One region of the Bacillus sp. z14 (2026) genome, then DNA from elsewhere that is predicted to be linked to it. Evidence: riboswitches for the same ligand, from Rfam matches in the RefSeq annotation. Region 1 holds a riboswitch; the other holds the start of a gene.
The links. A riboswitch is a leader RNA that binds a small molecule or an ion and turns the genes downstream of it on or off. The one in region 1 is predicted to bind glycine.
Positions count from the first base shown of each region.

Region 2: linked by a shared signal. The riboswitch ahead of AC4G3O_RS14635 (amino acid permease) and the one ahead of gcvT (glycine cleavage system aminomethyltransferase GcvT) in region 1 are both predicted to bind glycine.

Region 1 covers NZ_JBZFQK010000001.1:1,013,980-1,024,787, reverse strand. Annotated here, with positions in the region: gene AC4G3O_RS04840 (DUF2626 domain-containing protein) at 1-149, opposite strand, end outside; gene AC4G3O_RS04835 (helix-turn-helix transcriptional regulator) at 251-958, opposite strand; gene comGA (competence type IV pilus ATPase ComGA) at 1,300-2,361, shown strand; gene comGB (competence type IV pilus assembly protein ComGB) at 2,351-3,391, shown strand; gene comGC (competence type IV pilus major pilin ComGC) at 3,405-3,713, shown strand; gene comGD (competence type IV pilus minor pilin ComGD) at 3,716-4,159, shown strand; gene AC4G3O_RS04810 (hypothetical protein) at 4,179-4,472, shown strand; gene comGF (competence type IV pilus minor pilin ComGF) at 4,408-4,896, shown strand; gene AC4G3O_RS04800 (competence type IV pilus minor pilin ComGG) at 4,853-5,266, shown strand; gene AC4G3O_RS04795 (shikimate kinase) at 5,284-5,787, shown strand; gene AC4G3O_RS04790 (YqzE family protein) at 5,856-6,035, shown strand; gene AC4G3O_RS04785 (YqhG family protein) at 6,181-6,975, opposite strand; gene AC4G3O_RS04780 (DEAD/DEAH box helicase) at 6,953-8,584, opposite strand; glycine riboswitch at 9,048-9,138, shown strand; glycine riboswitch at 9,142-9,233, shown strand; gene gcvT (glycine cleavage system aminomethyltransferase GcvT) at 9,405-10,523, shown strand; gene gcvPA (aminomethyl-transferring glycine dehydrogenase subunit GcvPA) at 10,520-10,808, shown strand, end outside.
Region 2 covers NZ_JBZFQK010000004.1:132,126-142,933, forward strand. Annotated here, with positions in the region: gene adhP (alcohol dehydrogenase AdhP) at 1-548, shown strand, start outside; gene AC4G3O_RS14635 (amino acid permease) at 671-2,017, opposite strand; glycine riboswitch at 2,190-2,267, opposite strand; gene AC4G3O_RS14640 (DMT family transporter) at 2,754-3,665, opposite strand; gene AC4G3O_RS14645 (sensor histidine kinase) at 4,011-5,795, shown strand; gene AC4G3O_RS14650 (LytR/AlgR family response regulator transcription factor) at 5,770-6,504, shown strand; gene AC4G3O_RS14655 (carbon starvation CstA family protein) at 6,643-8,460, shown strand; gene AC4G3O_RS14660 (CC/Se motif family (seleno)protein) at 8,526-8,801, opposite strand; gene AC4G3O_RS14665 (TRM11 family SAM-dependent methyltransferase) at 8,928-9,869, shown strand; gene AC4G3O_RS14670 (DHA2 family efflux MFS transporter permease subunit) at 9,928-10,808, opposite strand, start outside.

The sequences.
Region 1 (10,808 bases):
ATTCTTTCAGACAATTTTAAATAGCTTAAAATAACAAAGAAACCAGTTTGACCGAAAAAGATGAGTGATGTAGTATGCATACCGCCAACAAAGAACATGACTGCCATAATTCCAGTCCAGAAACCACATACTCTGAACATTCTGTCCATTCCTTAACCTCCCTTATCCCCTTATAATTCCATCACTACTATTATAAGGATATTGTTAAAGAATGTAAACTATCTTAAAATAGGATGACTGAATTGTGTGATTAATTTCCGGCAAGCATCTTGTATGTGCAAGCTTGGCAACCTGCATGATCAAACATATTTTCCTCTTCTATTAATTCGATTGAATCAAAAAGGACGCTGAACATACCGCGTAAAAACTCATAATGCATTCCGCATACGGCTTCTTTTTGCTCAAAGGCAATCTCTTTAAAAGGACAGTTGTGTATTCTAAAGAAAATGGTTGAATGATCCTCAGCTGTTATGAATTCCGGATAGAATCCAGCAGTAGTCGATGCATCTTTTATGATAGAGAGTTTGTGGTCGAAAGACAGGCTGTCCTGACTTTCTCCAATTCCTTTCATATGCTGTTCAGCCAAATCTTTCCCAAATAATCTTCCGGTATTGAATAACGCTTCCTTACCTGCTTCTCCCAGTGAGAACATTGTCTGAAGGGCTATTTTTGCAAGCAGTTGGTAATCGCGGTAAGGGAAGTTTAATTGTATGACATCATCTGATAATCTATATAATCTGCTTGGTCTTCCACCTTTTCCTGTTTTCTTAGTTTCAGAAACAAGCATATTTACATCTTCGAGCTTTGTTAAATGTAAACGCGCAACATTGGGGTGAATCTCAAATATATCCGCAATTTCCTGTACCGTCACCTCGCTGTGCCTTTTAGCTATATGCTGATAAATATAGTATCTGGTCGGATCTGATAATACATTGGTAATTTTTAATGTTTGGTCCATTGTGGTCCACCTCGCGCTCCTTAATAGTTCCATTATAATACAGTCAATCAAGCATTGATATGCTGTTCTTGGCTATTCTGACTCTTTGGAAACATATGTTGTAATTTAGCCACATTTTGATAAATCAATATTTAACATGTATATATTACTATCTTAATTTTAAAATTAATCTGTAAATATGTTAACAGAATAAAAGGGATGAAATATTTCATGATTATGAAAAATTACCCAAATTAACGACGAATTGTGACAGATTTTGAAACTTTCGTTATGCCAGCAGGGATTGAAAAATTAATGTCTAATAACATAAGAGAGTAACATATAAGGAGGTGAAACGAGAATTGCTCACCATCGATAAGTTAGCTGAAAAAGTTGTAACAGAAGCAGTAAAATTCAAAGCCTCAGATATCCACATTGTTCCCCAACGCAAGAAAACCCATCTTTACTATCGGATTCACAATCGCTTATTTTCAGAAGGCAGTTACCAAAGAGACAGGGCCCAACGACTCATCTCTCATTTTAAATTTATGGCCGGCATGGATATAGGAGAAAAAAGACGTCCTCAGTCAGGGGCCTTAACGATGTTTGTTTCAAATAAATGGATTGGTCTCCGATTATCCACCTTGCCTACCCCATACTCTGAATCTCTCGTCATTCGTATTATTCCAAGTTTACAAACTCTCCCAATCGAAGAAATCTCCTTATTTCCAAAAATGTCAACTACGTTAATTTCCATGCTTAAACATTCCCATGGATTAATGATCATCTGTGGACCGACTGGAAGTGGTAAAACTACAACTTTATATTCCATGCTCCATCATGCCAAAAATACCGTTAACCGAAATATTATTACACTGGAAGATCCTGTTGAACATCAGTCCGATGATGCCATTCAAGTCCAGATTAATGAAAAAGCCGGTATCAGTTATTCAGTAGGCTTGAAAGCTGCCCTGCGCCACGATCCCGATATTATCATGATTGGAGAAATCAGGGATGCTGAAACGGCCAGAATAGCGGTGCGCGCCGCTTTAACAGGCCACTTAATCTTAACTACGATGCATGCCAGTGATGTATTGGGTGCAGTTAGAAGGCTTTTGGAATTTGGGATAGACAAGGAGGAGGCAAAGCAAACTCTTTTAGGTGTAACCTCCCAAAGATTATTGGAATTGCACTGTCCTTTTTGTAAGGGTGAATGCTCACCGTACTGCCTTATGGAAAAGAGCAGAGGGCGGGTAAGTGTGCATGAAATGATTTATGGCAATGAATTGGCGAAGGTTTGGGCAGAGATGGAGGGAGATGATGTGAACTTTCATTATCCGGAATTATCTTCTCTCATCAGCAAGGCTGTTGCCTATGGATTTGTGGATCAAAAAGAGTATGAGAGGTGGGTGCATGAGGAGTAATCTAAAGTCCCGATGGTCTTGCAGGGATCAGGCGAGATTTCTTCAGGAATTGGGCGATTTATTGGAGAATGGCTTTACTCTTTATGAGGGTATTGAATTTTCTCTTATTCATGGAAAAAAGAAGTATCGAGAAGAAATTAAGGATGCATTGGAACTATTGAAAGATGGCCATACTTTTAGGGACTTTTTAGAATGGCTCGATTTTGAACAAGAGCTCGTTGGTTTAGTATCCTACGGTGAAAAACACGGACAGCTATCCAAATCCTTGCAGAATGGAGGCGAAATATGGCTTAAGAAAAGTGAGGATCGCGCAAAACTAAAAAATTTATTGTATTACCCAGTCTTCCTACTTGTTTTTACATTTACCTTGCTGCAAGTATTTACAAATTATTTGTTGCCAAAATTCTCAAGTATGTATCAGGGCGCAGGGCAGGAATCAAATATATTCTTAAAGTTATCCGTTTTACTGGCAACCCTCGTTAACAATCTTCCATTTTTTATCATTGTGCTCCTAACCATGCATTTGTTTATATACCACTATTATTTAAAAAAACTATCCAAAATAAAACAGGAATTACTGATGAATAAAATTCCGTTCCTGCGTTCTTTTAGAAAGCTTTCCACAACGTATTATTTTTCTATGCAGCTGGGCTCATTATTAAAGGGTGGTATTTCGATTATTGATGCGTTAACGATTATGAGTCAGCAGGATCCAAAAAGTTTAGTTAAGGAAATAACCCATCACATGATTAAAAGTCTTCAGGAGGGAGATTCATTAGAAAGCATTAGTGGGAATCTCACAATTTTTATGAATGATTTTGAGCGAGTAATCAGCCATGGGCAAAAAAATAGTTTATTAGGAGAAGAACTTCTTTACTACAGCAGATATCTGTTAAATGAGATGGAGATGCAGACTGAAAAATATATAAAGGTGGTTCAACCATTAATGTTTGGCCTTGTTGCCATTTTAGTGATCCTTCTGTATTTGGCAATATTAATGCCAATGATTTCATTGATGAATACGATATAGGAAGGTGTTTTTGATGAAATACAAAAATGAACAAGGTTTTACCTTGATTGAGATGTTGATTGTCATGCTGGTTATATCAGTTCTATTGATTATTACAGTACCCAATGTAATGAAAAACCAGGAAGCAGTTAATAGTAAGGGATGCGAGGCATTCGTAAAGATGGTTGAGGGACAGGTACAAGCCTATAAATTAAAGGAAGATACGCTTCCGACGATGGAGAAGCTTATCTCTTCTGGTTTTTTAAAAGAGGATGTTAAATGTCCGGAAGGAAAAACCGCGGTGATTTCGGATGATGGGACTGTAACTCTTCAGGGACAATAAAAATGGAAAAGAACGAAGAAGGGTTTACGTTAGTAGAGGTGTTGATTGTACTTGGATGTCTGACGTTAATGCTGACTATAGCAAGTGCGGTTACAAGTAAAATGTTTGAAACATATGAACAGCAAGCATTTTTAAATCAACTGGAGAAGGATATTTACTATGCTCAGGTCTATGCAATGGAAAATAACACGTATGTCTTACTAAGATTTGTAACTGACCAAAATGAATATTCAGCTTACTCATACAAAACAAACAGTCATATTATTTCGACTCAGAAGGCCGAATCAATCAAGTTTAAAAAAGTTGGCAATGTGCCAATTACCTATATTCCAGCAGGAAATATCCAAAATCCAACAACAATCTATTTAACCGATAAAAATGGTAAAACGATATACAAGCTTGTCTTTCAATTAGGGAGGGGGAGATTTTATATATCAAAAGTATAAAGAGCATGGATATGCTATCTTGGACCTGCTGATTTCGTTTGGAATACTTATCTTATGCTGCTGTTTATTGCTTCCGGCATATATGGAAAGCATTACGCTAAAGAATGACTTAAGAATGGAGGAAGCCGCTCTTAATAGATTGTTTGAAAATTTAAATGAATATCAGATAAACGGCCGTCCACTGTTTACTGGACAAGCAGAGATTGAGGGGAAAGCCTATACTTTTTATCTTGAAGGGAACGTTTATTATGCAGAGTATAGCAACTCAAAGGATAAATTACAGAAAGTGTATGAAAAGCTGCCTGAAAGATGATGGCTTTACTTTGGTAGAGATATTATTTGCTCTTGGTTTATTTTCGTTATTAAGTGTCTTTATGACGAGTGCACTTGCCAGTATAACAGACTGGCATGTCAGGGATACGAACACAAATACAAGGATGGAATGGAATATCTTTATACGTCAATTGGAACGAGAATTTCAAAAGACAAAAGACTTTGGAGTACCTAAAAGCAATGTCCTTTTACTTGATAAAAGTGGAGAAGAAATAACATATGAAGTCTATAACAATATGGTAAGAAGGCGAGTGGATGGCGCTGGGCATGAAATGGTCCTTCAAGATATTAAGAGCTTTCATGTTAAAAAAGAAGGAGAGTCACTGATCATATCTGTGACTCTTATAAATGGTGATATGTATGAAAAACGGCTGTTCAAACGATACAAATTTGAACCTTCTTAAAAATGAACGTGGAATATTTATGCCTGTTGCTTTATTGTTTTTTTCGGTTATTTTTATCATTTGTATGTATTCGATAGGAAATATGGCTCAGGAAGTGAATTATCATAAGTATCAAACCGAATGGTTAATTACCACCTATCTGGGTGATACGGGTACACATGCTGCAATCTTAATGCTTGATGATGATAGTGTTCCTGAGACAAAAGGGGAATGGATTTATTATAATGGAAGAATAGGCTATCATATAAAACCGCTTGAGAGAGGGTTCTATGAGATCTCATTGGATATTCAGACTGATCATACGGTGAGACGGGAGACGATTACGTACTCAATTGAAGCAAAGAAAGTAGTGAAATGGATAGATAGTTAGGAGTTAGGGGGAGCGAGATGAAAGCCATTTATTTAATTGGATTTATGGGAGCTGGGAAAACGACTGTGGGTAGGGCTCTCGCTGAAAAAATGCGTTGTCCCTTTTATGATAGTGATCAGACGGTGGTTGAACGTACAGGAAGGTCGATTCCGCAGCTCTTTGATGAAGTAGGTGAAGATGGATTCAGGGACCTAGAACAGCAGGCGTTGCAATCATTACCTATCGAAAATTGTATCATTGCGACAGGCGGGGGTATCATTCTTAGGGAAGACAACCGGAAATATATGAAGGAAAAGGGAACCGTTATTTGGCTCCATGCCAATCCGACAGAAATCATAAAAAGGCTCGAGACTGACTCATCACGCCCTTTATTGTCCGGAAATAAAGAGGAACAAATAGTGCAGCTTTATCAAAAGAGGGTTAACCTATATAAGTTAGCTGCTGATTTACAGGTTCATACGGACAGAAAAACAAAAATGGAGATTACAGAAGAGATATTAATGAAAATCACCATAAACTAGCCATCTTTTTTAGAAATTAATGAATAACATCCATGATAAATGGAGATACTTCTGATGGGTGAATGTCGATGAAAACAAATGATTATATAAAATTTTTAACAATTCAGTGGTTAGTGTATATGAAGCAGCCAAAGGAAGTACGTAAAGAGCAACGCCGTCATCATAGAGATGATCGGCCGCCATTAATGAACCATTGGTTCGGAATCATTCCGTTATCAATTGAAATGCTCTTTAAACGTAAGGCGTAATAAAGTTTCTTTAAAAAAGCAGTGGATTTTTTTGCAACCCACTGCTTTTTTGTATTCATTTTTATATCTTCATCAAAGATTAAGCTTTATTCTAAACTATTGTTTAGTTGATGCGAGAATTCAGCCTTAACTTTAAATACCTCTTTTAGATAGCCTGACCGCTAAGATAAAAAAGGCCGCCATTTATGAAGCTGACACGGATTCTGGGTTCATATTGCATTCGTAATGCTTCTTTTTCAAGGTCATACATGTGAGTTTCCTCTTCTTTTTTATCCTCATAAAAATGGTTCAGTAAACTCAAATCTTTATTCCAGCGCACGAGAGCCTCATCAGCCCACCCATGGTCATCCTGATTAATTTTATTTTGGATATAAGTTTTGATACGATGCAATCCGCTTTGATACCGAATAATTGGTGTAAGGGTAAATGTATAATCAGATATTTTAGGTGTAAGCGACAGTTTATCAGCTGAATCAATGAAATTTTCAACGAAAAGACCGTTAATCAGGTTCAATCCTATTGAAAAGAATAAATCCTTTTTTCGGTCGCATTCATAGGAGATATTAACATTTACACCTAACCAAGGAAATAAAGGCATCTGACCACTAGTCACTTTAATCTCCTCAAATAAGCGGATATGCTTCGATAGTCTTTGGGCAGATGCGAATATTTGGTGCAGGCGAGGGGATCCGAAATGTATGAATTCCCCTTTTAAATCAGGAGGAGCTGCCTCTTTGTCGAGGATAAACGTTAAGCTCATCGGATTAGGCACTCCGCCAACTTTCTCGAGATAATGCCAATAAAAAGGTCGGTTCATCAGTTCTTTATCCATATCAATTGTCAACTGCACAGTTAGATGACCTGGCCCTTGATTGATGATTTCGCATTGATTGGCTGTGAAAAATTGAACGAGAAACTCAAGAATTTCCTGTTGCTGCATGTGAAGGCATCTCCTTTTTTAGATCTTGAGCAAGCTGTATTAAAGACGTGAGATTATCCATTTTAACCTTCATCTCACCCTCTGTTTTTGATTTATTGAGGATGTCAGTTAAATGCTCTTCAAGATTCTTAACCTCCAGCCTCGTTAGAATATCATCAAGTTCCCCAACGACACGTTCAAATAATTGAATTTTTTCGTAGAGAATTTTCATAATATGATCCTCAATGGTATTCCTGGTCGCAAAATTATAGATTCTGACATCTTCTGTTTGTCCAAGTCTGTGAATTCGGCCGATTCTTTGTTCCAGTCGCATCGGATTCCAAGGTAAATCAAAGTTTATAATATGATGGCAAAACTGCAGGTTAATTCCTTCTCCACCTGCTTCTGTAGCAATTAAGACTTGTGCTTGTTTTTCGAACAGTTCTTTCATCCAGTCCTTCTTACTACGTTTAAATCCGCCGCGGAATGGAACAGAAGTGATTCCATTTTGCTTAAGAAACCACTGCAAATATAATTGCGTGGCTCGATACTCGGTAAAAATGATAACCTTATCTTTTATAGAATGAATCAATTCAAGCGCTTTTTTCGCTTTTGAATTGCAATCAACCAGTTCGACCAGGTTGATAAGGTTATGTATGGCTTCCTTAAAGCTTAGTCCGGCATCCGGGTTTCGATCGAGCATATTTTTTAACGTAAAGTAGACGGCTTCCCTGCTGCTGCATGCCTCACGCTGAAGGATTAAAGAAGAAAATGTACTCCCGATACCCTCCGGCAATTCTTTCCTAAATGAAGAAACTCCATCATATAGATCCTGTTCCTTTTCGGTGAAATCTATAAAAATTGTTTCAACCTTTCTTTTTGTCCACTCAATGCCGGTATCCTGGCGTTTATTTCGAATCATCACCATATTAACCAATTCTTTTAAATAAGCATCATCCTTTAATGAACGTTTCTTAGCAGAAAAGCGTTCATTAAATTTGGCATAGCTTCCTAAATGCCCTGGCTTAAGCAATGATACAAGATAAAAAATTTCTTCTAGCTTGTTTTGAATAGGGGTTGCCGTTAACAGTAGACAGAACTTTCTCTGGACTTTTTGTACAAACTCATAGTTTTTGGTTTTATTGTTTTTTAACTTGTGAGCCTCATCTATGATGACAATGTCATAGGTTTGTTCGAGTATGGCAGAACGATGAGGCTCTCGTTTAGCAGTATCTATGGAAGTGATTATACATTCAGAATCCCACCCATACCCCTTTCTGTATATGACAGCTGGTATGTGAAACTTCTGATTAAGCTCCTGTGCCCATTGAGATACGAGAGAGGCTGGGACTAGTATTAGTATTTTGCTTGCCAGGCCCCGAATCATATATTCCTTTAAGATCAGACCGGCCTCTATTGTTTTACCAAGACCTACTTCATCAGCTAATATGGCTTTACCATTCATTCTTTCAATGACTTCGGTAGCAGCTTCGAGCTGATGGGTTAAAGGTGTAAATCCTGATAAATGCTTTGGTGCAAGGAGGCCGTTGAAATCTGGAATCAGATTATGCTTTTCGGCATCCAATCCGAGTTTAAAAAGGGAGTAGCTGCACCAGGGGCCATCCTCCATAATCTTTTCCTCAAGCTCCTTTTCCCAATCTTCATCAAAATAGACCTTTGGTGTTAAACTCAATGTGAATCCCAACTTTCTTTATTTAAGCTAGTTAGATAAATGCTTGATTGTAATTTAACTAAATTCAATAGAATTCTCTTACCTTATATAGGTATAGGTGGTGTCATTAATTTCTAAACAATAGTAGGAGTTTAATCTCCGGCTAAAATCTGATTAAATGCTTTATGCGGATGGCAGAAAATTATAAGGAATTTATTCAGTGACGCCTAAACAATTTTTTTGCCCCAATAAAGCTGAGGTGTTACTGATATTTTTTTAGTTTCCAATCATTCATCGAGATAACGTAAATGTTGCCACCTGATAATTGTTGATGGTAGGATATAAATGTAAGACTATTTAGAAAACGGCTTATCTCTTGCTTTTTGTTTAGTATGACCAATTTACATAATTATATGAGCGAATGAAGGCAAGGGGAGAGACCGTATTTGCGGCACCGAAGGAGCAAATGGTGAATCCATGAATCTCTCAGGTACAGAGACTCTTGCTGGACGCATCTCTGGAGAGCGCTTCCTTTATTGTGAAGCCACCCAAGAGGAAACGCCGAAGTACGTTACCCGGCGGTAAACTTTCAGGTATCAGGACAGAGCCCCCCTAATAAGGGAGGTTTCTGTCCTTTTTTTCGTGGATCGCTGAAGGATATATCGCTTCGGTCAAATGTGGAAAAGCGGCGTTTTACTTAATAAGTTAACAAGCAATCATTTAAATGGCATAACAAGCAAGAGAATCCGTATAAAACGAATATTTTAGGAGGGTAAGGATGGGAGAATTAAAGCAGACTCCGCTGATCAGTGTGTACAGGGAGTACGGAGGAAAAACAATTGATTTTGGCGGCTGGGAATTGCCTGTCCAATTTTCGGGCATTAAACAGGAGCATGAATCAGTGCGTACAAAAGCAGGCCTCTTTGATGTATCACATATGGGCGAATTCATGATTAAGGGTGCTGGGTCTTTACCATTTTTGCAGCTGATGATGACCAACGATGTCAGTAAGCTGAAAACGGGCCGGGCACAGTATACTGCTATGTGCTATGAGAATGGCGGAACGGTTGATGACCTGATTATTTATAAAAAAGGTGAAGATGATTATTTGTTAGTTGTGAACGCATCTAATATTGATAAAGATTTTGAGTGGTTAAAAAAGCATGCGAGCGAAGATGTAGAACTAAAAAATATATCGGAACAAATAGGGCAATTGGCATTACAGGGACCGCTTGCAGCTGATATATTACAGAACCTTGCAGAGGAAGTAGATCTCAATACCATTGGTTTCTTTGCTTTTCGTGAAGATGTCATGATAAATGGCATTAGTGTACTTGTTTCAAGAACTGGCTACACCGGTGAAGATGGATTTGAATTGTACTGTAAGAGTGAAGATACAGTGAAGCTTTGGAAAGATCTTTTAGAATTCGGTAAGGATAAGGGATTGGTTCCATGTGGACTTGGGGCAAGAGATACGCTTCGGTTTGAAGCAAAACTTCCTTTATATGGCCAAGAGTTATCTCCAGAGATTACACCTATCGAAGCGGGGATTGGGTTCGCTGTAAAAACCGATAAAGAACATTTTATTGGTAAGGAAGTTTTAAAGGAACAGAAGGAAAATAGCGCCCCTAGAAAGCTTGTCGGAATCGAAATGATTGACCGCGGTATTCCGAGACATGGGTACCCGGTTTTCGTTAAGGATGAAAACATCGGGGAAGTGACCACTGGAACACAATCCCCAACCTTAAAGAAAAACGTAGGCCTTGTCCTGATTAATGTAGAATTCGCTAACCTTGATGAGGTAGTCGAGGTTGAGATACGGGGAAAAAGATTAAAGGCGAAAATTGTTAGTACTCCATTTTATAAACGCACTCAGGCAGGAGGAGTAAAAAAATGAAGCATCGTTATTTACCAATGACAGAGCAGGATACTGAACAGATGTTAACAGCGATTGGTGTAGAATCAATCGATGACTTATTTTCTGATATACCTGAAAAAGTAAGGTTTAAGGGTGAATACAAGCTAAAAAAAGCAAAGTCTGAATCAGCACTTCTGAAAGAATTAACTGAGCTGGCCGAGAAAAATGCCAATCTCAGGACCCATAGTTCTTTTCTTGGAGCGGGAGTATATGACCATTACATGCCAGTCATCGTTGATCACGTTATCTCAAGATCAGAGTTTT
Region 2 (10,808 bases), on a different contig from region 1:
ATATTAAACCTGGTCAATGGATTGCTATCTATGGCTGTGGTGGATTAGGTAACCTTGCGATCCAATATGCGAAAAATGTATTCAATGCAAAAGTAATTGCAGTGGATATTAATGATGATAAATTGGCATTGTCCAAAGAAGTAGGAGCAGATCTTGTATGTAACCCATTAACAGATGGAGATGCAGGTGAGTGGATTCAGGAGAAAGTTGGAGGAGCTCATGCTGCAGTTGTTACAGCTGTTTCCAAAGTTGCCTTTAACCAGGCTGTTAACTCTGTTCGTGCCACTGCTAAAGTTGTTGCAGTAGGATTACCTCCTGAAACAATGGATTTGGCTATCGTGAAAACCGTATTGGATGGTATTCAAATCGTTGGTTCCTTAGTTGGTACACGTAAGGATTTAGAAGAGGCTTTCCAATTTGGAGCAGAGGGCAAAGTAGTGCCAATCGTTGAAACAAGATGCTTGCATGAAGTAAATGATATTTTTGAAGAAATGGAAGCAGGTAAAATCCAGGGCCGTATGGTCATCGATATGCACAAACACGAATAATTCCAATCAATAACCTTAAGTAATAAACCTCAAGCAGAATACTATAGAAAAAAAATGCACTCCAATTGTTAAGTGTAATCTAACAACTGGAGTGCATTATTATTTTTGCTTTTGCTCTATTATCATAATCTCTTCTTTTTATGATAGTTATATAAAATGAACAATAAGACAAACCATAATGGTGTAAGCAGCATTGCTAAGCGTGTTTCCGCAGCAATGAGCATTACAATCAGTATGAAAGCAAACATACCTAGGATTACATAATTTATAGCTGGTGTTAATGGAGCTTTGAATGTAGATTTAGCTCTTAAATCAGGTCTTGTTTTTACATATTTGATATGCGAGATTAAAATAATGCTCCATACCCAAATGAAACAGATGGCGCTGATTGTTGTGACGATTGTAAAGGCCTGCTCTGGTATCAGCTTGCTAAGCAGTGCACCGACAGAAACTACAATAGTAGAAGTTAATAATGCATTGCTCGGTACATGGTGTTTATTTAATTTGCCAAGTTTTTTTGGTGCTTCATTATGATTGCTTAAGTTGTACATTATCCGGCTGGTTGAGAATAAACCGCTGTTTGCAGCAGAGGCTGCCGATGTTAATACAACAAAGTTGATAATACCTGCCGCCATTGGAATCCCGATTAAGGCGAAGACACCTACAAATGGGCTGCTTGTCGCACTTAATTGATCCCAAGGATTGATGCATAAAATAACAAATAAGGCACCTACATAAAACAGTAAAATCCGTACCGGTATTTTGTTGATAGCAGATGGAATGTTTTTTCGTGGATTAGCTGTTTCAGCAGCAGATACACCAATAAGTTCAACTCCGACGAAGGAGAAGACAACCATTTGCAGTGATAGTAAGAACCCTGATATTCCATTCGGGAACATGCCGCCATGATTCCAAAGGTTAGAAACAGAAACAGTTCCGCTATCTGTTTCAAATCCAATCACAAGCAGTACGATTCCTACGACAATTAGTGCAACAATAGTGACGACTTTAATAATCGCAAACCAGAATTCCAACTCACCAAACAGTTTGACGGTTAATAGATTTAATCCTAATAGAATTACTAAACAGATGATGGCAGGCACCCATTGCGGGATATCAAACCAGTATTGTGTATATAAACCAACAGCGATAATATCAGCCATGGCTGTCATAATCCAGCAGAACCAATACGTCCAGCCAGTCACAAATCCAGCCCATGGACCCAAATATTCAGCTGCGAAATCGATAAATGATGTATGATTTGTATTGGATAAAAGTAATTCACCCAGTGCTCTCATAACAAAAAATAGAGCTACTCCGATAATCAGATAAGAAAATAAGATGGATGGACCGGCTAAATGAATGGATTTTCCGGAGCCTAAAAATAAGCCGGTTCCAATTGTGCCCCCAATTGCTATTAATTGTACATGACGATTTTTTAAATCCCTTTTTAACTCTTGCTTAGCCAAGTTGCATGCCCCCGTTTAATCTTAGATGTCTAAAACAGGCACCTAGTAAAATAGATATTTATCATTTTTCTCGCTTTATTTAGATACTATGTCTCACCTCACTATTGATATTTGACAATAAAAAAAGAGATTGGTTGTCTCCAATCTCTAAAAGGGCAAGAATAACAAAAATCGTTACCATTCTGTCCTTTTGCCTGAGATTGTGAATCCTTCGGCGCTGTATAAATACAGTCTCTCCAGAAGCTGCTCCCGCCATAGTTTTATCCACAGCGATCAAAGCGTGCTATATTAAATTATCAATTATTAGATTATGTTAACTTATTAACATAATTCTGAAAAAATATTATGAAAAAAATGCTATCACTAAATTATTATGTTGTCAAACTAAGTACATGTAATTAAATGATTTGTTGAAGCATATGGAAGAGCCCAAGATTTACTTGAAATATATATAATCCATATGCTTTTGAACAATCAATTAATGATACTAAACAAGCTTCAGTTCTGATAAACCATACTATAAGTATTAAATAGTAAAGAAAGGTACTAGGTATCTCTCTTTTTTTGTTTTTTCCTTTAGAAATATAAGCATGGCAATGAGGTTAAGGGGAAGGCCAGAATCGAGAGCTCTCTTTTTCATGTTTATCTTAGCAGTAGCACAATTCATTCTGAAAAAAAGACCAAATCCATAAGGGATTTGGTCTTTAATCTACATTATTAAAAGGCAAATTCAAATTTAGAGTTCATCCGCTATCCCCAGCAGGATAATACCGAAGATAACAACTGCGATGATCATGTATTGTTTTTTAGTCAGCTTCTCTTTTAGGAAGATTCGTGACAGGATAATTGAAAAGATACTGTAAGAAGCAATCAATGGTGCTGCGATAATTGCATAGCCTGATGCCATGGCAAATACGTAGAAAAATTGACCAATCGTTTCCAAAATAGCTGCTATCCCTTTATCGCGCTCTTTAAATACATGGAAGGATTCCTTCTTTATAAAGCGAAGATAGATAAAACATACGGCAGCGCATAGGAAAAAGGTATATTCATACGCAAGTAAAGCTGAATTTTCGCTGATTAGATTCAATTCATCCAGATAGATGGCATCCGCAAATGTAGCAAGTCCATCAATAATGCAATATAAAATTGGGAAGATAATAGCCAAGAAACCAATTTGGTATTTTTTATCGATATGCTCAGAATTCAGTCGACGAGCTTCATCTTCTGCTCTTTTTTCCAGAACGGCTATCCCCACAATCCCAAGAGTGATGATGATAATCCCAAGTACTTCAATGATACTTAGCTCATGAGTGAAAAAGATGAAGAGCAGAATGCTTGTTACGACACCTGAGGAATTCTGTATTGGTGAGGCGATAGACAATTCAATATAGCGCAAACCAATATACCCAAATGCCATGGAAAGGATGTATAAAGAAGATACTGGTAAATAATGAATCATCTCCATTGGATTGAACTGTATATCTTTTATAATCATATAGGCTGTTGCATGAATTCCCATGACAAGACCAACCATGATGATAATTTTAATATGGCTGTACTTGTCGTTGCTGTCTGATCCCTTTTTATAAAATAGGTCAGCACCACCCCATGCTAAAGCTGTTAGTAGTGAAAAAATAAACCACATAACGATTCTCCTTGTTGAAGTTTAATAAGCTTTCTGAACCCCGTATAACAAGACATACAAAATCGTTTACTCAAGTGAGAAGACGTTACTGCTGCTATTGCAAAACGGAGAGCAGAGCTGTGAATAAAAATGAATTTTAATAGAGTCACAGAGTCAAGAATATAATTTCATTGTAAACTGTGTCAAGGGATTTAAAGGATGAATCTATAATAGAAGTGTGCATTTAATATAACAATAGTAATGAAAGGGCTATCTTTTTGTTTTTCTTAATTTTTCAAATATAATAAAGGGAGAATTAACAATTATAGAAGAGGATGGAAAGTTCGCTAACCAGGGGAGATGGCTATGTTAGATTTAGTCCCAATTATGCTTGAAAAGGTAGGCATTATTGTCATTGTAGCCTTTTTAATTTCTAAAATGAATTCCTTTCGCCAAATCATTCACCCAGACCATAATCTAAATGAGCAGTTGAAATTATTTCTATTATTCGGCATGTTTGGGATTATTAGTAATTATACTGGAATAGAAGTTTATCATTCTATGGTTGAAGAGAATAGATGGCTTTCAGCTATTGGAGAAGATAGTGCCATTGCTAATACAAGAGTGATGGGTGTTGTGATAGGCGGATTATTGGGAGGTCCCGTTGTTGGAGGAGGAGCTGGTCTGATAGCCGGTATACACCGTTATACATTGGGAGGGTTTACAGCCTTTTCCTGCGCCCTTTCTACCATCCTGGCCGGAATATTGGCAGGGTATATAGGCAACAGAAGAAAAAGGAGCGGGGGTCAGATAACTCCTTTGTTTGCTGCAGGAATTGGGATGTCCCTCGAAGCTTTGCAAATGGTGATTATCCTTGCGACTGCCAAACCTCTTGAGCATGCATGGAGCCTCGTGCAGTTTATCGGTTTACCAATGATCACCATGAATGGATTCGGAACACTATTATTTATGCTGATCGTTCAGTCTATAAAACGTGATGGGGAGATAGCGCGTGCGAATCAAACCAATCAGGCATTTTTAATTGCGGACCAGACTCTTCCGCATTTTCGACAGGGCTTAAACACCCAATCATGCAAAGAAATATCAAAAATTATGCTTAATTTAACCGATGCAGATGCTGTCTCTATCACGGATGAACATTTGGTTCTTGCACATTTGGGGGCAGCCTCCGATCATCATAAACCTGGCGTGAAGCCGAGTACTGGGCTGACTAAAAAAGTACTTGAATCAGGATATGTTTCAATAGCCAAATCGAAGGAGGAAATCGAGTGCAGGCATAAGGACTGTCCGCTCGTAGCTGCCATCGTCCTCCCTTTAAAAGTGAAGGGGGAAATCTCTGGAACTTTAAAATTGTATTATACAAAGCCGGATAAATTAGACAGAGTTCAGCAGCAGTTAGCAGAGGGGCTGGCTAATTTATTTTCAACTCAGCTTGAGCTGGCAGAAGCGGAAAGGCAGGCGAGGCTTTTAAAGGATGCTGAGATAAAAGCCCTGCAGGCTCAGATTCATCCACACTTCTTATTTAATAGTTTAAATACGATATCTGCCTTATGCCGGACTGATCCTGATAAAGCTCGTAAACTACTATTGGAATTAAGTTTATTTTTTCGAGGCAATTTACAGGGAGCCAGACAGTTGCTGATCCCGTTAGAAAAAGAGCTGGAAAATGTGAAAGCCTATTTATCTTTAGAGCAAACACGTTTTCCTCATAAATATGAAGTTAATTTTGATATAGAGAATGGATTAGAAAATGTATTGATTCCCCCATTTTTATTGCAGCCTTTGGTAGAGAATGCGATTCATTATGCATTTCCACAAAGAAAACAGTTTGGGAAAATTAATATACAAGTGTGCTCACATGGCAATTATATGAGAATGATTGTTGCGGATAATGGACAGGGGATTGTGGAAGAAAGGTTGAAAAGTCTGAGCAAGCAGGTTGTACCGTCAGCCGGTGGAAACGGTACAGCCATTTTTAATATTAGTGAACGCTTAAAAGGTATTTATAATAACCAAGCCCATTTTAAGGTTGATAGCAAAGTGGGTGAGGGCACCACTGTTAATATCTTAATCCCGCTGGAAAGTAAAGGAGGTGACGAGCAGGATGCTACGAGCCTATGTAGTGGATGATGAACCATTAGCCAGGGACGAATTGAAATATTTACTAGCAAGAAGCAGAGAAGTGGAGATCTTGGGTGAGAGTGATTGTATAGATGATGCATTACATGATATTCCACTGTTAAAGCCGGATATTGTCTTCTTAGATATTGAATTAGCGGGAGAGAACGGATTACATTTAGCCGCTAAACTAGAAGGTCTGAACCCGGTTCCAGCTATCGTTTTTGCGACTGCCTATGACGAGTATGCTCTTCAGGCTTTTGACGTAAATGCGGTAGATTATCTTTTGAAACCGTTCAGTGAAGAACGTATTCATAAAATGCTGGACAAAGTTAAAAAGCTTCATTTACACACAAAGGAGCCTGGAAAAGTAGATACCAGTAATCTTCAATGTAAGGGAAAAATAGCTGTTATGACAGAAGAAAAAATTATATTGCTTACATGCAATGATATCGTATTCCTAGAATCATACGAAGGAAAGTGTAAAATCCGGGCTGTTAATCATCTTTATAAAGTAAGTGAGGCACTGATTGGATTAGAAAAAAAATTGCCCCGGACACAATTCTTTCGGGTACATCGGAGCTATCTTGTGAATATCGATCATATCGTGGAGATATTACCATGGTTTAATTCAACCTATAACTTACGTATGTCGGATGGTTCCGAGGTTCCAGTCAGTCGAACCTATGTAAAGGAACTGAAACAATTACTAGGATTATAGGATTGATTTGCTATTCATTAGTTGTAAGTTGTAATTCATCCCATTTATTTTGCGGTTCATTTTGAAAATGAGGTGTAAGTGTTTTCATTTGATAATATGAAAATATAATACGTATGCAAAAAAGGGGGAACACCAAAAATGAATGCGATTACAATTGTTATTGGTTCGATTTGTATCCTTTTAATAGCCTATCGTTTGTATGGGACATTTATGGCGGCCAAGGTGTTAAAATTATCCAATGATAAACCAACACCAGCTGAAAAGCTTGAGGATGGTCAGGACTATGTGCCAACAAATAAATGGGTAGTATTTGGACACCATTTTGCAGCCATTGCTGCTGCAGGCCCATTGGTTGGTCCGATTTTGGCAGCTCAGTTTGGTTATTTACCCGGTCTGATTTGGCTATTGGTTGGGGCAGTAATTGGAGGAGCAGTTCATGATACAGTAGTGCTCTTTGCCTCTATGCGCCGCGATGGTAAATCATTATCCGAGGTAGCAAAAGAAGAACTTGGACCTGTAGCAGGATTCTGTACAGGATTGGCCATGCTATTCATTATCACAATTACGATGGCAGGTTTGTCATTGGTTGTACTTGGAGCACTTGAAAGAAACCCATGGGGTACATTTGCGGTAGGGATTACAATTCCGATTGCGATGTTAGTGGGAATCTATCATAAAAAGACAGGGAATTTAAAAGTCCCGACGACCGTTGGATTTATCTTAATTATGCTAGCAATTTTCTTTGGTCCACAAATTCAGGGAACATGGTTAGGCGATTTCTTAACGCTTGAAAAGAGCACTCTTGCTATTATATTACCAGTCTATGCCTTTTTCGCTGCTGCACTTCCTGTTTGGTTATTGCTTGCACCACGTGATTATTTAAGTACATTTATGAAAATAGGAGTTTTCGCGGCACTTATCATTGGTGTATTTATCGTTAACCCTTCAGTTGAGTTTCCTGCTATTATTCCAGATTTCATTAACGGTGGAGGTCCAATTGTGGCCGGCCCAGTATGGCCGTTTATTTCAATCACAATTGCCTGTGGTGCCATTTCAGGTTTCCATGCTTTTGTTGGATCAGGTACTACTCCGAAAATGGTCAGCCGTTGGAGCGATATTAAAGGTGTAGCCTTTGGTGCGATGCTAGTAGAATGTTTAGTGGCTATTATGGCATTGATTGCTGCAGTTGCCCTTCAACCTGGAGATTATTTTGCGATTAACTCTACACCTGAAGTCTATTCAACATTGGGAATGGAAACAGTCCATTTAGATAGATTGGAAGAAGCAGTAGATATGGACCTTGAAGGAAGAACGGGTGGAGCAGTAACACTTGCTGTTGGTATGACGGAAATCTTTACCAGTGTACCATTCTTCCAACACTTAGCTTCCTATTTTTATCAATTCGTAATCCTGTTTGAGGCGGTATTTATTTTAACAGCGATTGATTCAGGAACCAGGGTTGCCAGATATCTCATCCAGGACTTCTTTGGAGACTTTATTAAACCTTTGAAACGAACAGATTCTCTGGGAGCTAATATTTTTGCCAGTGCATTAGCCTGCTTTATTTGGGGATATCTATTATTCTCTGGAGATATCAGTTCCGTCTGGGCACTGTTTGGAGTATCCAACCAGTTGATGGCGTCAATCGGACTGATTGTCGGAGCTACCGTTGTCTTAAAAATTGCAGAGAAACGCTGGTATATGCTGACATGCTTAGTCCCATTGGCGTATCTATATGTTACGGTTAATGTGGGTGGATTCTGGATGATTAAGAATGTCTATTTGAATCCGGATGCAGGTGGATATAATGTATTGAACGGTGTTCTATCCATTATCATGCTTGCGTTAGGTGTCGTGATTATGGTGGCTTCCATCATAAAATGGGTTAATCTATCCAAAATCCCACAAGCAGAATTGGTTAAACAATCAGAGGAAGAATTGATGAAAACAATGTAAAAAAAACAGGTAAAGGGTCGTAATAAATGGCCCCTTTACCTGTTTTTTTATTGTTTAAAAGTGAATTATTGAAGCTTAACGGAGAGGGATTTTAGGAAAGGAATGCCCGATAATGTAAGAATCACTTTCCCCTTTTTTCGCACATTTTTATGAATATAAAATGATACTTGATCGGATGTGATTTGAGAATAATGATTTAGAGTTTTAGGTTTGCCGGGCAATGCTATAAGTTCCTGAACGCCGGGGGCACAGCAAGCTTTAACATCCAAATTTTTTATGGTTACTTGATCCCCTTTTGATACAATCCACTTTTTTGATTCTTCGTCCATTTCAATAATCATTTTTGGTGCCTCCTTCAGGTGAGGTATATTCTTAACTATAATGGATGGTATTTTAGTTTCCTATAAAAATGCATTATAATAGAGTGATATAAGCTTTTTATAGATTGTTGAAGAGAATACAACAGAATGGGATTGGTGGAGCCAATTTTTATATACACATATGCATGCAGTTCAGAGGAAGAATCTTTATGCAAAATGGAATTCAGGGCGTTGTTTGACATGAATCCTGATGATTTTGTTTTTAAAAGTACAAGAAAAGTCGATCCAAGCCGAAGCCCCTTTATTAGGGAAAGAATAGAGGTCCTGACCGAAGGGGATAGTTTGGAGACCCTTTATCACAAGGCAGGCAAACTTTCCTTTCCGGATCAGACATTCAAAACAATCTTTGTGAAAACAAATGATCTAGAGGATAAAGTTAGCTTTAGTCACCGAAGAAAGATTGAACGGGAAATAGGATTAAAAATCCAGGGTGAAGCTGATTTGGAGAAGCCGGATATCGTTCTTGGCATCATTACTTGCGGCGGAAAATGGTATGTAGGTATTTATGAAAAAAATGAAGCGGTCTGGTTGCATCATCAAAAGAAACCACGAGAGTATTCGACAGCTCTCAGTACTAGAATGGCAAGGGCTGTTGCTAATATCGCGGTTCCCAACCCTGTTGGTGTGAAAGCGATTGACCCATGCTGTGGAATTGGGAATGTACTGGTGGAAGCCTTGTCAATGGGGATTACGATTTGTGGACGTGATATCAAGCCATTGCCAGCTATTGGTGCCAGAGAAAATGTAGCTCATTTTGGATATAGCTGTGATATAGCAATCGGTGCAATTGAGGAAGTTACGGACCATTATGATGCAGCTATCATTGATTTACCCTATAATTTATGCCATACAGCGAGCCCGAAAGAACAATTATCAATTTTAACGCATGCAAATCGCATTGCAGACAGAATTGTTATTGTTACAGGGGAACGGATTGATGACATGATCAAGGAAGCTGGCTTAACTATACAGGATCGATGTGAAGCAAAGAAGATTGGGTTTACAAGAGAGATTTTGTTATGTTATTAGATTAATAAATAAAAAAGAGGGTGGCATGATTTTTGCCACCCTCTTATTCTATATACTTTTAAACATCTACACGCTTAACGAAGAAAGAAACTACCAATCCGATTATGGAGGCAATCAACGCAAATAGAAAGGCGTTTTGCACACCGGCTGTCAAAGCTTCAGAGGCAGCAAGCGGATTATTGGGATCAGCTGTAGCCAAATAGCTTGCCTGGCCAGCTGACATGATGCTAACAGCAACTGCTGTCCCAATCGCCCCTGCAATTTGCTGAAGTGTATTCATGACAGCAGCTCCATCAGGGTAATACTGTCTTGGCAACTGGTTTAACCCATTTGTTTGCGAAGGCATCATAATCATGGCAACCCCAATCAACATGCATGTGTGCAAGATGATAACCGTTAATTGGGTAGTTTCGGTTGTTATATTAGTAAATAAGTAGGTAAATATTGTTGTTAATACAAAACCGGGAATAACCAAGTATTTTGGCCCGAAGGTATCAAATAATTTCCCCGTAATTGGTGACATAATTCCATTCACAATACCGCCAGGCAATAAGACAAGGCCGGCTGCAAAAGCTGACAATAACATTCCGCCCTTTAAGTACATAGGCAATAGAATGGATGAGGATAAGATGATCATCATACCCAGGAATACCATTAAAAGTCCAATAGAGAACATAGGGAACTTAAATACGCGTAAATTAAGCATTGGCTGTTCCATTTTAAACTGGCGGAAAGAGAATAGGATAAGGCTGAGTGCCCCAACAATAATCGGTAAAAGAACAGCTGGGTCGCTCCATGAGCCAGCACCCTCCCCGGCACTGCTGAAACCAAAGACGATTCCTCCAAAACCAATGGATGAAAGAATAATAGACAGAATATCTATTTTTGGTTTTGTGATGGTTGATACATTTTGCATATAGATGAGACCATATACGAATG